One region of the Viridibacillus sp. d25.2 genome, then DNA from elsewhere that is predicted to be linked to it. Evidence: a T-box and tRNA genes for the amino acid it is inferred to sense, from the RefSeq annotation. Region 1 holds a T-box; the other holds one or more tRNA genes.
The links. The T-box of region 1 lies ahead of leuS (leucine--tRNA ligase). A T-box ahead of a tRNA ligase gene usually reads a tRNA of that ligase, here a tRNA-Leu.
Positions count from the first base shown of each region.

Region 1 (6,690 bases):
AATATCTCTTGTGTATGTAGTTTTTGTGCTTAAACCTTTTCAAAAAAAGAGTTCATAAAACCGAATTTGATGGACTCTCTTTGTTTAAAGAGATAATGTATTCACACTTGAATAAACTGCTGTATGTATAATCCGGAATATATTACTTAGTTAATTTGCAATATAATCCATAACTAAAAGATAGGGAAAGCATTGATTAGATGCTTTCCCTATCTTTTTATTAGTTAATCTCTATCTATTATATTTTTCAAATGGTAAATGAGTTTTAATAGTTCCGTAAATAGGTTGATAAAGTCTAAATATAGATTTAATGCAACGAGCGGCACTTCTTCATCACTAATATAACTTCGAGCGATTTGATTCATATCGTATAATGTATAGCCGACAAATAGTAGAACACCCACCGCACTTGCAAAGACCATTACAATATCGCTAAAACCGACGAAAATCGTAATGATAGAAAAGACGATGACACCAATTAACACGATAAATAAAAATTTACCCCAATTACCTAAATTACGTTTTGTGTTATAGCCAATAATACCTGCTACGATGAAGATTGCTGCAGTTGTGCCGAAGATGACTAGTACAAGACTTCCACCAAGTGCTCCAATATAAAATTGAAGCAAGCTATATAAGGTCACACCCGTTAAAAAAGCAAAAAGAATGGAAATCGATTTGCTCGCTTTCCGCGCGGCTCGACTGAACATAACGATTAACAGTAAGACAACTGTTGCTATACTAATAGGCATTACTAGTGATACTGGAACGAATATCCCAGCAAATAATCCTAATGCTGTAATTACCCACAGCAAGGTAAAGAAACGAAGAACTTTTGGAAATTGTGATTCCATTAATTTAATCTCTCCTATTTATTAAAGCTACTTCTAGCATAAAGTTTATAAGAATTGTTTGATGGTAAAGATATTACTCTATTATTCGTCGTATTTAAAGAATTATGATTTTCTTATTGAACTGAATTAGAGAAACACCATAATATAGAATAATCACCTCTCTTATATAGTTATTTAAAACTATATCGTTTTCTAATTTATTTGCACTCCATACTTCGATAAGAGTTGAAATATTCAGCGTTTATAATTGCTATAGATTAGTCATTATAATATGTAGGGAGATTGAATATGAATACTTTCAAGTTTATTCCGTTAATACTTTTAACGACATTTTTAATGGGTTCTTCTTTTCTTTTGCAGTAGTTAAAATTGGTTTGCCCTATTCATCGCCATTGTTACTAGCATCATTAGTAATGAAGTGGTATTTACCTTAAAATTTATACCACTCTATCTTTACACTGGTATTCATACACACTAATATTGTATGTCTTTAATTTTTTCATTAAATTACTTTGGAACTATTGTTGTTTTCAAACGTATATAGGGTATCATATCTAAACAGGAGGTCATAAATATGTTCTTAATCCCTACAATTATTGCTTTTCTATATGAGTTATTATTAGCTATCCCCATTTTAGGCGGAGCTATTATGATTGGTTCAGGATATTCAGCTTTAACGACCGCGCTCGTTATTCACGTAATCGTTCTTGTCCTACGTTTTGTTACTGGTCACTCAAAAGTTGTACCAATTTTAGCGATTATTTTAACTTTACTGACTTGGATTCCTATCCTTGGTTGGGTCATTCATATATTAATCGCTGTTGCTTACTTCATTGATTTTTTTATTGGTTTAGGCAGAGGTTCGATACAGAGAGATTCCTAAAATGAACAACAATAATAGACAGTCTTTTTAGAAATAGAAGATGTGTATTTTTTTGAATTGAATATGAAAAACCAGTTTCCTAACTTTTATCTAAGAATTTAAAAACCACATCTTCTCTCATACATTAAAGAGAAGATGTGGTTTATTTTCTATATACCAGAAATCTCACCACCTATAGAGGTGGGAGATTTCTGCTGAAAGAAGTTAAAAATGGACTTAAATCGCTACAATATTCACAAGTTTCCCAGGAACAGCGATAATTTTTTTAATTTCTTTACCGGCAATTTGTTCAGCAATTTTTTCATCTGCAAGCGCAATTTCTTGTAACTCTTCACGAGAAGCATCTTTTGATACTAAAATTTTGGCTTTTACTTTACCGTTTACTTGCACTACTACTTCAATTTCGTCGTCAGTTAGTTTTGACTCATCAAACGTTGGCCACGCAGCGTAAGTTAATGTTTCTTCTTGGCCAAATTTCGCCCATAACTCTTCGGCAATATGTGGAGCTATTGGCGCTAACATTTTAACAAAGCCCTCAGCATAAGCTGTCGGCACGACGTCAGCTTTGTAGCAATCATTGATGAATACCATCATTTGTGAAATAGCTGTGTTGAAACGGATATGCTCGTAGTTTTCAGTTACTTTTTTCACTGTTTGGTTATACACTTTTTCTAAAGTTGTATCATCTGAAGCTTGGATTTTATCTGATATTGTTCCATCTTCGTCGATAAATAGACGCCATATACGATCTAAGAAGCGTCGAGCTCCATCAAGGCCGTTTTCAGACCATGGAATAGATGCTTCAAGTGGGCCCATGAACATTTCGTAAAGACGAAGTGTATCTGCACCGTGACTCGCAATGATATCGTCAGGGTTTACTACATTCCCTTTTGATTTAGACATTTTCTCGTTACCTTCTCCTAGAATCATCCCTTGGTTGAATAATTTTTGGAAAGGTTCTTTAGTTGGTACAACACCTAGATCATATAATACTTTATGCCAGAAACGTGCATATAGTAAGTGCAGAACAGCGTGTTCTTGACCACCAATGTAAATATCAACAGGTAACCAGCGTTTTAATAACTCTGGATCTGCCAGCATTTCATCATTCGTTGGATCAATGTAACGTAGGAAGTACCAGCTTGAGCCAGCCCATTGTGGCATAGTATTTGTTTCACGACGACCTTTTTTGCCTGTTACAGGGTCAACTACATTTACCCACTCTGCAATATTCGCAAGTGGTGATTCACCTGTTCCACTTGGGCGGATATCGTCTGTTTTAGGTAAAATTAGTGGTAGCTCTGATTCATCAAGCGTTGTTACTTCGCCATCTTCCCAATGGATAACTGGGATTGGCTCACCCCAATAACGTTGGCGGCTAAATAACCAGTCGCGTAGACGATAAGAAATTTTCTTTTCACCGACACCTTTTTCTTCTAACCATTCAATCGCTTTTGCAATAGCTTCTTCTTTGTCTAAACCATCAAGGAATCCAGAGTTAATATGTTTTCCTTCTCCAGCGTAAGCTTCTTTTTCGATATTTCCACCAGCTACAACTTCAACGATTGGTAAATCGAATTGTTTCGCAAATTCATAATCACGTTCGTCATGAGCAGGAACAGCCATAATTGCACCTGTACCGTATGTTGCAAGTACATAGTCAGCAATCCAAATTGGCATCTTTTCGCCATTAATCGGATTAATAGCATAAGCTCCTGTGAAGACACCTGTTTTTTCTTTTGCAAGGTCAGTACGTTCAAGATCTGATTTCATTTTCACTTCGTCTAAGTATGCTTCAACTGCTGCTTTTTGTGCACCTGTTGTAATTTCTGCTACTAGTTTGTGTTCCGGAGCAAGTACTGCATAAGTAGCACCAAATAATGTATCCGGACGTGTTGTGAACACTCGGAACGTTTGCTTTGTACCATCTACTGTGAATGCCACTTCTGCACCTTCAGAGCGACCAATCCAATGACGTTGCATATCTTTAATATTTTCTGGCCAGTCAACTTCTTCTAAATCGTCAACTAAACGGTCAGCATAAGCAGTAATTTTCAGCATCCATTGTTTCATAGGACGACGTTCAACAGGGTGCCCGCCACGTTCTGATTTACCATCAATTACTTCTTCATTGGCAAGTACTGTACCAAGTGCTGGGCACCAGTTTACAGCTACTTCATCAATATAAGCTAAGCCTTTTTTATATAGTTGAACAAAAATCCATTGAGTCCATTTATAGTAACTCGGATCTGTTGTATTGATTTCGCGATCCCAGTCATATGAGAAGCCAAGTTCTTGAATTTGACGTTTAAATGTCGCAATATTTTTTGCAGTAAATTCAGCTGGGTCATTACCTGTGTCTAGAGCATATTGTTCAGCTGGTAGTCCGAATGCATCCCAACCAATTGGATGAAGGACATTAAAACCTTGCATACGTTTGAAACGACTTAAAATATCTGTTGCTGTATATCCTTCTGGGTGTCCAACATGTAGACCTGCTCCTGATGGATAAGGGAACATATCTAGTGCATAAAATTTTGGCTTTGACTCGTCATTGACAGTTTTAAATGTATTATTTTCTTCCCAATACGATTGCCATTTCTTCTCGATTTCTTGATGATTAAAATTCAATGATTTCTCCTCCTTAAACTAATAAAACAAGTTTCACCAATTGCGTTGTCATAATATTCCTATACTTTAGACAAAACAAAAACTCCCGTCCCTAGAAAAAGGGACGAGAGCTTAAAAAGGTTCCCGCGGTACCACCCAAATTAGTGTATGACACTCAACTTGACTCCTTAACGCGGAAAACGGCTTTGGTTACACTTGTATTCACCATTGCAGACTCCAAGGCGAGTTCAATTTATCCATTTACTAGCTTACACCACCCGCTAGCTCTCTTGAAAATCAAATAAATTTACTATTCCTTTTCATAGTCATGTTATATTGAATTTAATTCTAATCGAATTGAGCGAAAATGACAAGCAATTTAAAAATCATTGGAAATAATATGATTATTTTTTACAAAATGAAATGAATTACATTATATGTAAAGAGTTGATTTCCCCTATTTAGGTGTTAAGTATATGATACCAATTATATAGTTATGAGCTACCAACATCTTACCAAATCTAAACGCGCTAAAATAGAATCATACTTACTTCAGGTTTCCTTTATTCGAGCGATTGCCAAACAAATTAAGCGAAGTCCATCCACTGTGTCTCGCGAAATCAATTATGCCTCGGCATAATTGCGTCCGGAATCGACTTTGTGCTTGCACAAAGAACTCCTTTCCGATTCCGTGACATCCGCCGGAGGCTTTAACTTCTTTCAGCGGGTGTTTGGACACCCGCTGAAAGGCAGCTTAAATCCGCATTCATCTCACCACCTATAGAGGTGGGAGACTTCCCCTGAAAGAAGTTAAAACGTTTTTAATTGCTCAGTAGAAGTTGCACAAAAGCGCTATAAAGTTAATAAATCTAACTGTACCTTAGATAACAAATAAATTGTGGTTGAACAAAAAGTACAAATAAGAAGGATATTTAGAATTTGGGTCGAATATTTTTTTACATAGTATCCAAAGAAATGTTTGGAGGTCGCAATTTTGTTACTTTACTTTTGATATATATCATCTGCCTAAAATTTCAAAAAAATTTAGGAGTTGATATATGATGATATACAAAAATTCTCTTGATGGCATTTCGTCTGATATGTTGAAAGGCTTTTTTGTGAATTGGCTTAATCCACCAAACCCACAAACTCACTTGAAGTTGTTAAAAAATAGCAGTAAAGTGGTCATTGCATTAGATGAAAATACCAATCAAGTAGTTGGATTTATAACAGCAATTAGTGATGGGGTTTTATCTGCCTACATTCCGTTCCTTGAAGTTTTGCCAGAGTATAAAAATAAAGGCATTGGCAAGGAATTAGTAAAACGAATGTTTGAAGAACTTGATGATATTTATATGGTTGATTTGTGTTGTGATGATGACTTAGTTCCTTATTATAAGAAGTTTGGAATGATAAAATCAAACGGAATGTTCATAAGAAATTACGAAATGCAGTCTGGAATTTCAAACAAATAAATATAAAGAAAAACGCTTGGATATTTTCCAAGCGTTTTTCTGTGCTAAATTATTCTCTAATTTCATTATAATTTTACTGCGATTTCGTTTGTGATATGGTCTGCCTTTTTACTCTTCTCAATATTATCTGAGCTACTTAATTTCATAAGCCTTTCTTTTTATCCAGAAATCCCTTATCTAACAACTACATTTTCTTGCACATTTTCAACGTTTAAATCGGCTCCAGTAGCTGCGACAACTTCTTCTACTGTATATCCTTCATATACTTCTCTTAGTACCAGTCCTGAAGGTGTTACATCAATGACAGCGCGTTCAGTAATGATCTTGTCGACAACGGACTTTCCTGTCAAAGGTAGCTCACAAGCCTTTTTAATCTTAGGCGAGCCATCTTTTGCTACATGTTCCATGATTACAATAATTTTCTTGGCACCATGTACTAAGTCCATCGCTCCGCCCATACCTTTAATCATTTTCCCTGGAATCATCCAATTGGCTAAGTCACCAGTTTCAGACACTTCCATTCCACCTAAAATAGCGACATCAATATGTCCCCCGCGGATCATCGCAAAGGATTCGGCATTGCTAAAGAAAGCTGAGCCATGGATTGTTGTCACCGTTTCTTTCCCTGCATTAATCAGATCAGGATCTACCTCATCCTCTGTCGGATAAGGTCCTATTCCTAGTAATCCATTTTCTGATTGTAAAATAACCTCTTTATTTGGAGCTATATAATTAGCCACTAACGTTGGCATACCAATTCCTAAATTAACATAATTCCCATCAGCAATTTCCTGCTCCGCACGGCGTGCAATTATTTCTCTTACATTCATATCTCAAAGTCCCCTTTCTTTAAGAACGAATCATTAAG
Region 1 is NZ_CM196652.1:1,134,204-1,140,893, reverse strand. It holds gene ACZLO7_RS05680 (BaiN/RdsA family NAD(P)/FAD-dependent oxidoreductase) at 1-2, shown strand, start outside; gene ACZLO7_RS05675 (Bax inhibitor-1/YccA family protein) at 225-854, opposite strand; gene ACZLO7_RS05670 (hypothetical protein) at 1,429-1,737, shown strand; gene leuS (leucine--tRNA ligase) at 1,954-4,368, opposite strand; T-box leader at 4,465-4,680, opposite strand; partial or broken gene ACZLO7_RS05660 (helix-turn-helix domain-containing protein) at 4,844-4,969, shown strand; gene ACZLO7_RS05655 (GNAT family N-acetyltransferase) at 5,409-5,822, shown strand; gene ACZLO7_RS05650 (3-oxoacid CoA-transferase subunit B) at 5,996-6,652, opposite strand; gene ACZLO7_RS05645 (CoA transferase subunit A) at 6,672-6,690, opposite strand, start outside.

Region 2 (6,690 bases), 570 kb from region 1:
GTTAATTAGCGAGACAGCTTACGTTATTGTCAATGAAGCTGGGGCAAGTGTGTATTCAGCGTCAGAAGTGGCGCGTGAAGAGTTTCCGGATTTACAAGTTGAACAACGTAGTGCTGTTTCAATTGCAAGAAGATTACAAGATCCACTTGCTGAGCTTGTAAAAATTGAACCGAAAGCAGTCGGCGTAGGGCAATATCAGCATGATGTATCTCAGAAAAAGCTAGCAGATTCTTTAACTTTCATCGTTGAAACAGCTGTTAACCAAGTTGGTGTAGATGTGAATACTGCATCATCTTCACTTTTACAATATGTTTCAGGGCTTTCAAAAACAGTTGCAGAGAACATTGTTAAAGTCCGTGGTGAAAACGGGAAATTCATAGCTCGTACCCAGTTGAAGAAGATTCCACGCTTAGGGGCTAAGACTTATGAACAAGCAATCGGTTTTCTACGAATTTCTGAAGCGAAAAATCCGTTAGACGCTACAGGTATTCACCCAGAAAGTTATGATCTTGCCAATCAATTGCTTGAAGCTGCTTCTATTAAGAAGGAACAGCTAGGGACAGCAGAAGCTGAACAAGCGCTAGCTAACCTGGACATTGCAACTTTAAGCGCACAGTGGGATATAGGAGAAGTAACGTTAAAAGATGTCATCGATACATTGATGAAACCGTCTCGTGATCCACGTGATGCATTCCCTCAACCATTATTGAAGAAAGATATTTTGAAAATGGAAGATTTGCAGACGGGAATGGAGATGCAAGGGACAGTGCGCAACGTAGTCGATTTCGGTGCATTTGTTGATATCGGTGTGAAGCAAGATGGCCTTGTGCATATTTCTAAATTGAGAAATGGCTTTGTAAAGCACCCTCTAGATGTAGTAGCACTCGGGGATATCGTAACTGTGTGGGTGGAAAAGATTGAAAAAGATAAAGGAAGAATTGCGTTAACAATGCTTCCACCGGCAAAACAAATCGATTAATATAGTAGAAAGAATAAACCTCGCCATAAAGCGGGGTTTATTTTATAGAAGAAAGGGGAGAATAAGATGACAGATGAAGAGTTGCAAAACCTTGTAATAGAAATCTCAGAGAACGTATTCCATAAACCGTTTAGGCATCAAGCTTATTTTAATAAGCGACTACGCTCTACAGGTGGTAGATACTTATTGCAATCACATAATATCGAGATTAACCCGAAAGCCTTTGAAAAGTTCGGTATTCAAGAAGTAGAAGGAATTGTTCGTCATGAGTTATGTCATTATCATCTTCATATAGAAGGAAAGGGTTATAAACATCGTGATGCGGATTTCCGCCTCCTATTAAAGAACGCCAATGCTCCTAGATACTGTTCTAACTTAACTGAGAAAAAGGGGAAGAACGCTAATAAAAGTTATACTTATATATGTATAAAATGCGGTACAAACTATGTTAGGAAGATAAGAATGAACCCTTCCAAATACCGTTGTAGCAAGTGTTCAGGGCACATTAAGCAAATTGGTTAAAAGTTTTTTTAGAAAAACGCTTGACCTTTTCTAAATACCTGTCTATAATAATAAAAGTCGACAAGGTGATGACGACAAAATGCAACAAATTTTTCCGAAGTAGCTCAGTGGTAGAGCATCCGGCTGTTAACCGGACGGTCGTAGGTTCGAGTCCTACCTTCGGAGCCATATGGCCCCTTGGTCAAGCGGTTAAGACACCGCCCTTTCACGGCGGTAACACGGGTTCGAATCCCGTAGGGGTCACCAAGTTTTATATGGTCCGGTAGTTCAGTTGGTTAGAATGCCTGCCTGTCACGCAGGAGGTCGCGGGTTCGAGTCCCGTCCGGACCGCCATTTACTTTTTGGGGTATAGCCAAGCGGTAAGGCAACGGATTTTGATTCCGTCATGCCCTGGTTCGAATCCAGGTACCCCAGCCATTTTCATTCTTTTAGCTACGAGTCATTAGCTCAGTTGGTAGAGCATCTGACTTTTAATCAGAGGGTCGCAGGTTCGAATCCTGCATGACTCACCATTTTAACTTGACATTATGTTTTTAGGTGATATAATAGAAACCTATCATGTTTCAATTGAAATGCGGCCGTGGCGGAATGGCAGACGCGCTAGGTTGAGGGCCTAGTCGAGGTTGACTCGGTGGAGGTTCAAGTCCTCTCGACCGCACCAAAAAGTTTACAATATATAATATACGATATGCGCCCGTAGCTCAATTGGATAGAGCGTCTGACTACGGATCAGAAGGTTGTGGATTCGACTTCTGCCGGGCGCGCCATATTTTTTAAAAATTATAATATCAATGCGGGTGTAGTTTAGTGGTAAAACCACAGCCTTCCAAGCTGTTGTCGAGAGTTCGATTCTCTTCACCCGCTCCAATATAATTTATGAACCTTGAAAACTGAACATGCAAGACGTTAATCAATAAATGTTTTTGGACATCAACTCTGTTGATGGATCAAAACGAAATAGATATCATCTTCGGATGATACGCTAGCAAAGCTAATGAGCTTTCAAACTACTTTTATGGAGAGTTTGATCCTGGCTCAGGACGAACGCTGGCGGCGTGCCTAATACATGCAAGTCGAGCGAATGATGAAGAAGCTTGCTTCTTCTGATTTAGCGGCGGACGGGTGAGTAACACGTGGGCAACCTACCTAGTAGATTGGGATAACTCCGGGAAACCGGGGCTAATACCGAATAATCCATTTTGTCACATGGCAAAATGCTGAAAGGCGGTTTCGGCTGTCACTACTAGATGGGCCCGCGGTGCATTAGCTAGTTGGTGGGGTAACGGCCTACCAAGGCAACGATGCATAGCCGACCTGAGAGGGTGATCGGCCACATTGGGACTGAGACACGGCCCAAACTCCTACGGGAGGCAGCAGTAGGGAATCTTCCACAATGGACGAAAGTCTGATGGAGCAACGCCGCGTGAGTGATGAAGGTTTTCGGATCGTAAAACTCTGTTGTAAGGGAAGAACAAGTACGTTAGTAACTGAACGTACCTTGACGGTACCTTATTAGAAAGCCACGGCTAACTACGTGCCAGCAGCCGCGGTAATACGTAGGTGGCAAGCGTTGTCCGGATTTATTGGGCGTAAAGCGCGCGCAGGTGGTTTCTTAAGTCTGATGTGAAAGCCCACGGCTCAACCGTGGAGGGTCATTGGAAACTGGGAGACTTGAGTGCAGAAGAGGAAAGTGGAATTCCAAGTGTAGCGGTGAAATGCGTAGAGATTTGGAGGAACACCAGTGGCGAAGGCGACTTTCTGGTCTGTAACTGACACTGAGGCGCGAAAGCGTGGGGAGCAAACAGGATTAGATACCCTGGTAGTCCACGCCGTAAACGATGAGTGCTAAGTGTTAGGGGGTTTCCGCCCCTTAGTGCTGCAGCTAACGCATTAAGCACTCCGCCTGGGGAGTACGGCCGCAAGGTTGAAACTCAAAGGAATTGACGGGGGCCCGCACAAGCGGTGGAGCATGTGGTTTAATTCGAAGCAACGCGAAGAACCTTACCAGGTCTTGACATCCCAATGACCGCTCTAGAGATAGAGTTTTCCCTTCGGGGACATTGGTGACAGGTGGTGCATGGTTGTCGTCAGCTCGTGTCGTGAGATGTTGGGTTAAGTCCCGCAACGAGCGCAACCCTTGATCTTAGTTGCCATCATTTAGTTGGGCACTCTAAGGTGACTGCCGGTGACAAACCGGAGGAAGGTGGGGATGACGTCAAATCATCATGCCCCTTATGACCTGGGCTACACACGTGCTACAATGGACGATACAAAGAGTCGCTAACTCGCGAGGGTATGCTAATCTCATAAAATCGTTCTCAGTTCGGATTGTAGGCTGCAACTCGCCTACATGAAGCCGGAATCGCTAGTAATCGTGGATCAGCATGCCACGGTGAATACGTTCCCGGGCCTTGTACACACCGCCCGTCACACCACGAGAGTTTGTAACACCCGAAGTCGGTGAGGTAACCTTTATGGAGCCAGCCGCCGAAGGTGGGATAGATGATTGGGGTGAAGTCGTAACAAGGTAGCCGTATCGGAAGGTGCGGCTGGATCACCTCCTTTCTAAGGATAATTACGGAAACAGATCTTGGATCTGTCGATTAACGTCTTGCGTTCAGTTTTGAAGGCTCATTGTAAAATGATCTTCAAAACCTTGTTCTTTGAAAACTGGATAAAACGACATTGAAGCAAATTAAGTAACACATTTTTTATTATTAAGTTTTTTAGGCTTAATAACTAACTTTTAGGTTAAGTTATTAAGGGCGCATGGCGGATGCCTTGGCACTAGGAGCCGAAGAAGGACGGCACTAACACCGATATGCTTCGGGGAGCTGTAAGTGAGCTTTGATCCGGAGATTTCCGAATGGGGGAACCCACTGTTCGTAATGGAGCAGTATCTTGACGTGAATACATAGCGTCTTGATGGCAGACCCAGGGAACTGAAACATCTAAGTACCTGGAGGAAGAGAAAGAAAAATCGATTCCCTGAGTAGCGGCGAGCGAAACGGGAATAGCCCAAACCAAGAGGCTTGCCTCTTGGGGTTGTAGGACACTCTATATGGAGTTACAAAGGAATGAGTTAAACGAAGCGGTCTGGAAAGGCCCGCCAGAGCAGGTAACAGCCCTGTAGTTGAAAGTTCATTCTCTCTTGAGTGTATCCTGAGTACGGCGGAACACGTGAAATTCCGTCGGAATCTGGGAGGACCATCTCCCAAGGCTAAATACTACCTAGTGACCGATAGTGAACCAGTACCGTGAGGGAAAGGTGAAAAGCACCCCGGAAGGGGAGTGAAATAGATCCTGAAACCATGTGCCTACAAGTAGTTAGAGCCCGTTAATGGGTGATAGCGTGCCTTTTGTAGAATGAACCGGCGAGTTACGATTACATGCGAGGTTAAGTTTTAGAAGACGGAGCCGTAGCGAAAGCGAGTCTGAATAGGGCGAATGAGTATGTGGTTGTAGACCCGAAACCAGGTGATCTACCCATGTCCAGGGTGAAGGTAAGGTAACACTTACTGGAGGCCCGAACCCACGTACGTTGAAAAGTGCGGGGATGAGGTGTGGGTAGCGGAGAAATTCCAATCGAACCTGGAGATAGCTGGTTCTCTCCGAAATAGCTTTAGGGCTAGCCTCGTGATAGAGAATCCTGGAGGTAGAGCACTGTTTGAACTAGGGGTCCATCCCGGATTACCGAATTCAGACAAACTCCGAATGCCAGTGATTTATGCACGGGAGTCAGACTGCGAGTGATAAGATCCGTAGTCAAAAGGGAAACAGCCCAGACCACCAGCTAAGGTCCCAAAGTAATTGTTAAGTGGAAAAGGATGTGACGTTGCTTAGACAACCAGGATGTTGGCTCAGAAGCAGCCATCATTTAAAGAGTGCGTAATAGCTCACTGGTCGAGTGACGCTGCGCCGAAAATGTATCGGGGCTAAACAATTCACCGAAGCTGTGGATGGACATCTTAGATGTCCGTGGTAGGAGAGCGTTCTAAGTGCTGTGAAGTCAGACCGGAAGGACTGGTGGAGCGCTTAGAAGTGAGAATGCCGGTATGAGTAGCGAAAGACGGGTGAGAATCCCGTCCACCGAATGACTAAGGTTTCCTGAGGAAGGCTCGTCCGCTCAGGGTTAGTCGGGACCTAAGCCGAGGCCGATAGGCGTAGGCGATGGACAACAGGTTGATATTCCTGTACCACCTATTTACCATTTGAGCAATGGGGGGACGCAGTAGGATAGGGTAAGCATGCTGTTGGTTATGCATGTTCAAGCAGTGAGGCGTGAAATGAGGCAAATCCCATTTCTATAACGTTGAGCTGTGATGACGAGGACGTATGTCCGGAGTTCCTGATTTCACACTGCCAAGAAAAGCCTCTAGCGAGGTAAAAGGTGCCCGTACCGCAAACCGACACAGGTAGTCGAGGAGAGAATCCTAAGGTGTGCGAGAGAACTCTCGTTAAGGAACTCGGCAAAATGACCCCGTAACTTCGGGAGAAGGGGTGCTCTAGTAGGGTGAAAGCCCGAGAGAGCCGCAGTGAATAGGCCCAGGCGACTGTTTAGCAAAAACACAGGTCTCTGCAAAACCGTAAGGTGACGTATAGGGGCTGACGCCTGCCCGGTGCTGGAAGGTTAAGAGGAGTGCTTAGCGCAAGCGAAGGTGCGAATTGAAGCCCCAGTAAACGGCGGCCGTAACTATAACGGTCCTAAGGTAGCGAAATTCCTTGTCGGGTAAGTTCCGACCCGCACGAAAGGCGTAACGATCTGGGCACTGTCTCAACGAGAGACTCGGTGAAATTATAGTACCTGTGAAGATGCAGGTTACCCGCGACAGGACGGAAAGACCCCGTGGAGCTTTACTGTAGCCTGATATTGAATTTTGATACAGCTTGTACAGGATAGGTAGGAGCCAGAGATTCCGGAGCGCCAGCTTCGGAGGAGGCGTTGGTGGGATACTACCCTAGCTGTATTGAACTTCTAACCCATGCCCCTTAGCGGGGTAGGAGACAGTGTCAGGCGGGCAGTTTGACTGGGGCGGTCGCCTCCTAAAGAGTAACGGAGGCGCCCAAAGGTTCCCTCAGAATGGTTGGAAATCATTCGTAGAGTGTAAAGGCATAAGGGAGCTTGACTGCGAGACCTACAAGTCGAGCAGGGTCGAAAGACGGGCTTAGTGATCCGGTGGTTCCGCATG
Region 2 is NZ_CM196652.1:567,766-574,455, forward strand. It holds gene ACZLO7_RS02870 (Tex family protein) at 1-979, shown strand, start outside; gene ACZLO7_RS02875 (SprT family protein) at 1,046-1,501, shown strand; tRNA gene ACZLO7_RS02880 (tRNA-Asn) at 1,595-1,669, shown strand; tRNA gene ACZLO7_RS02885 (tRNA-Glu) at 1,673-1,747, shown strand; tRNA gene ACZLO7_RS02890 (tRNA-Asp) at 1,758-1,834, shown strand; tRNA gene ACZLO7_RS02895 (tRNA-Gln) at 1,844-1,918, shown strand; tRNA gene ACZLO7_RS02900 (tRNA-Lys) at 1,938-2,013, shown strand; tRNA gene ACZLO7_RS02905 (tRNA-Leu) at 2,076-2,162, shown strand; tRNA gene ACZLO7_RS02910 (tRNA-Arg) at 2,192-2,268, shown strand; tRNA gene ACZLO7_RS02915 (tRNA-Gly) at 2,295-2,368, shown strand; rRNA gene ACZLO7_RS02920 (16S ribosomal RNA) at 2,514-4,066, shown strand; rRNA gene ACZLO7_RS02925 (23S ribosomal RNA) at 4,251-6,690, shown strand, end outside.
Region 2: it has a tRNA-Leu gene. The T-box ahead of leuS (leucine--tRNA ligase) is inferred to sense a tRNA for this amino acid. The anticodon was not compared.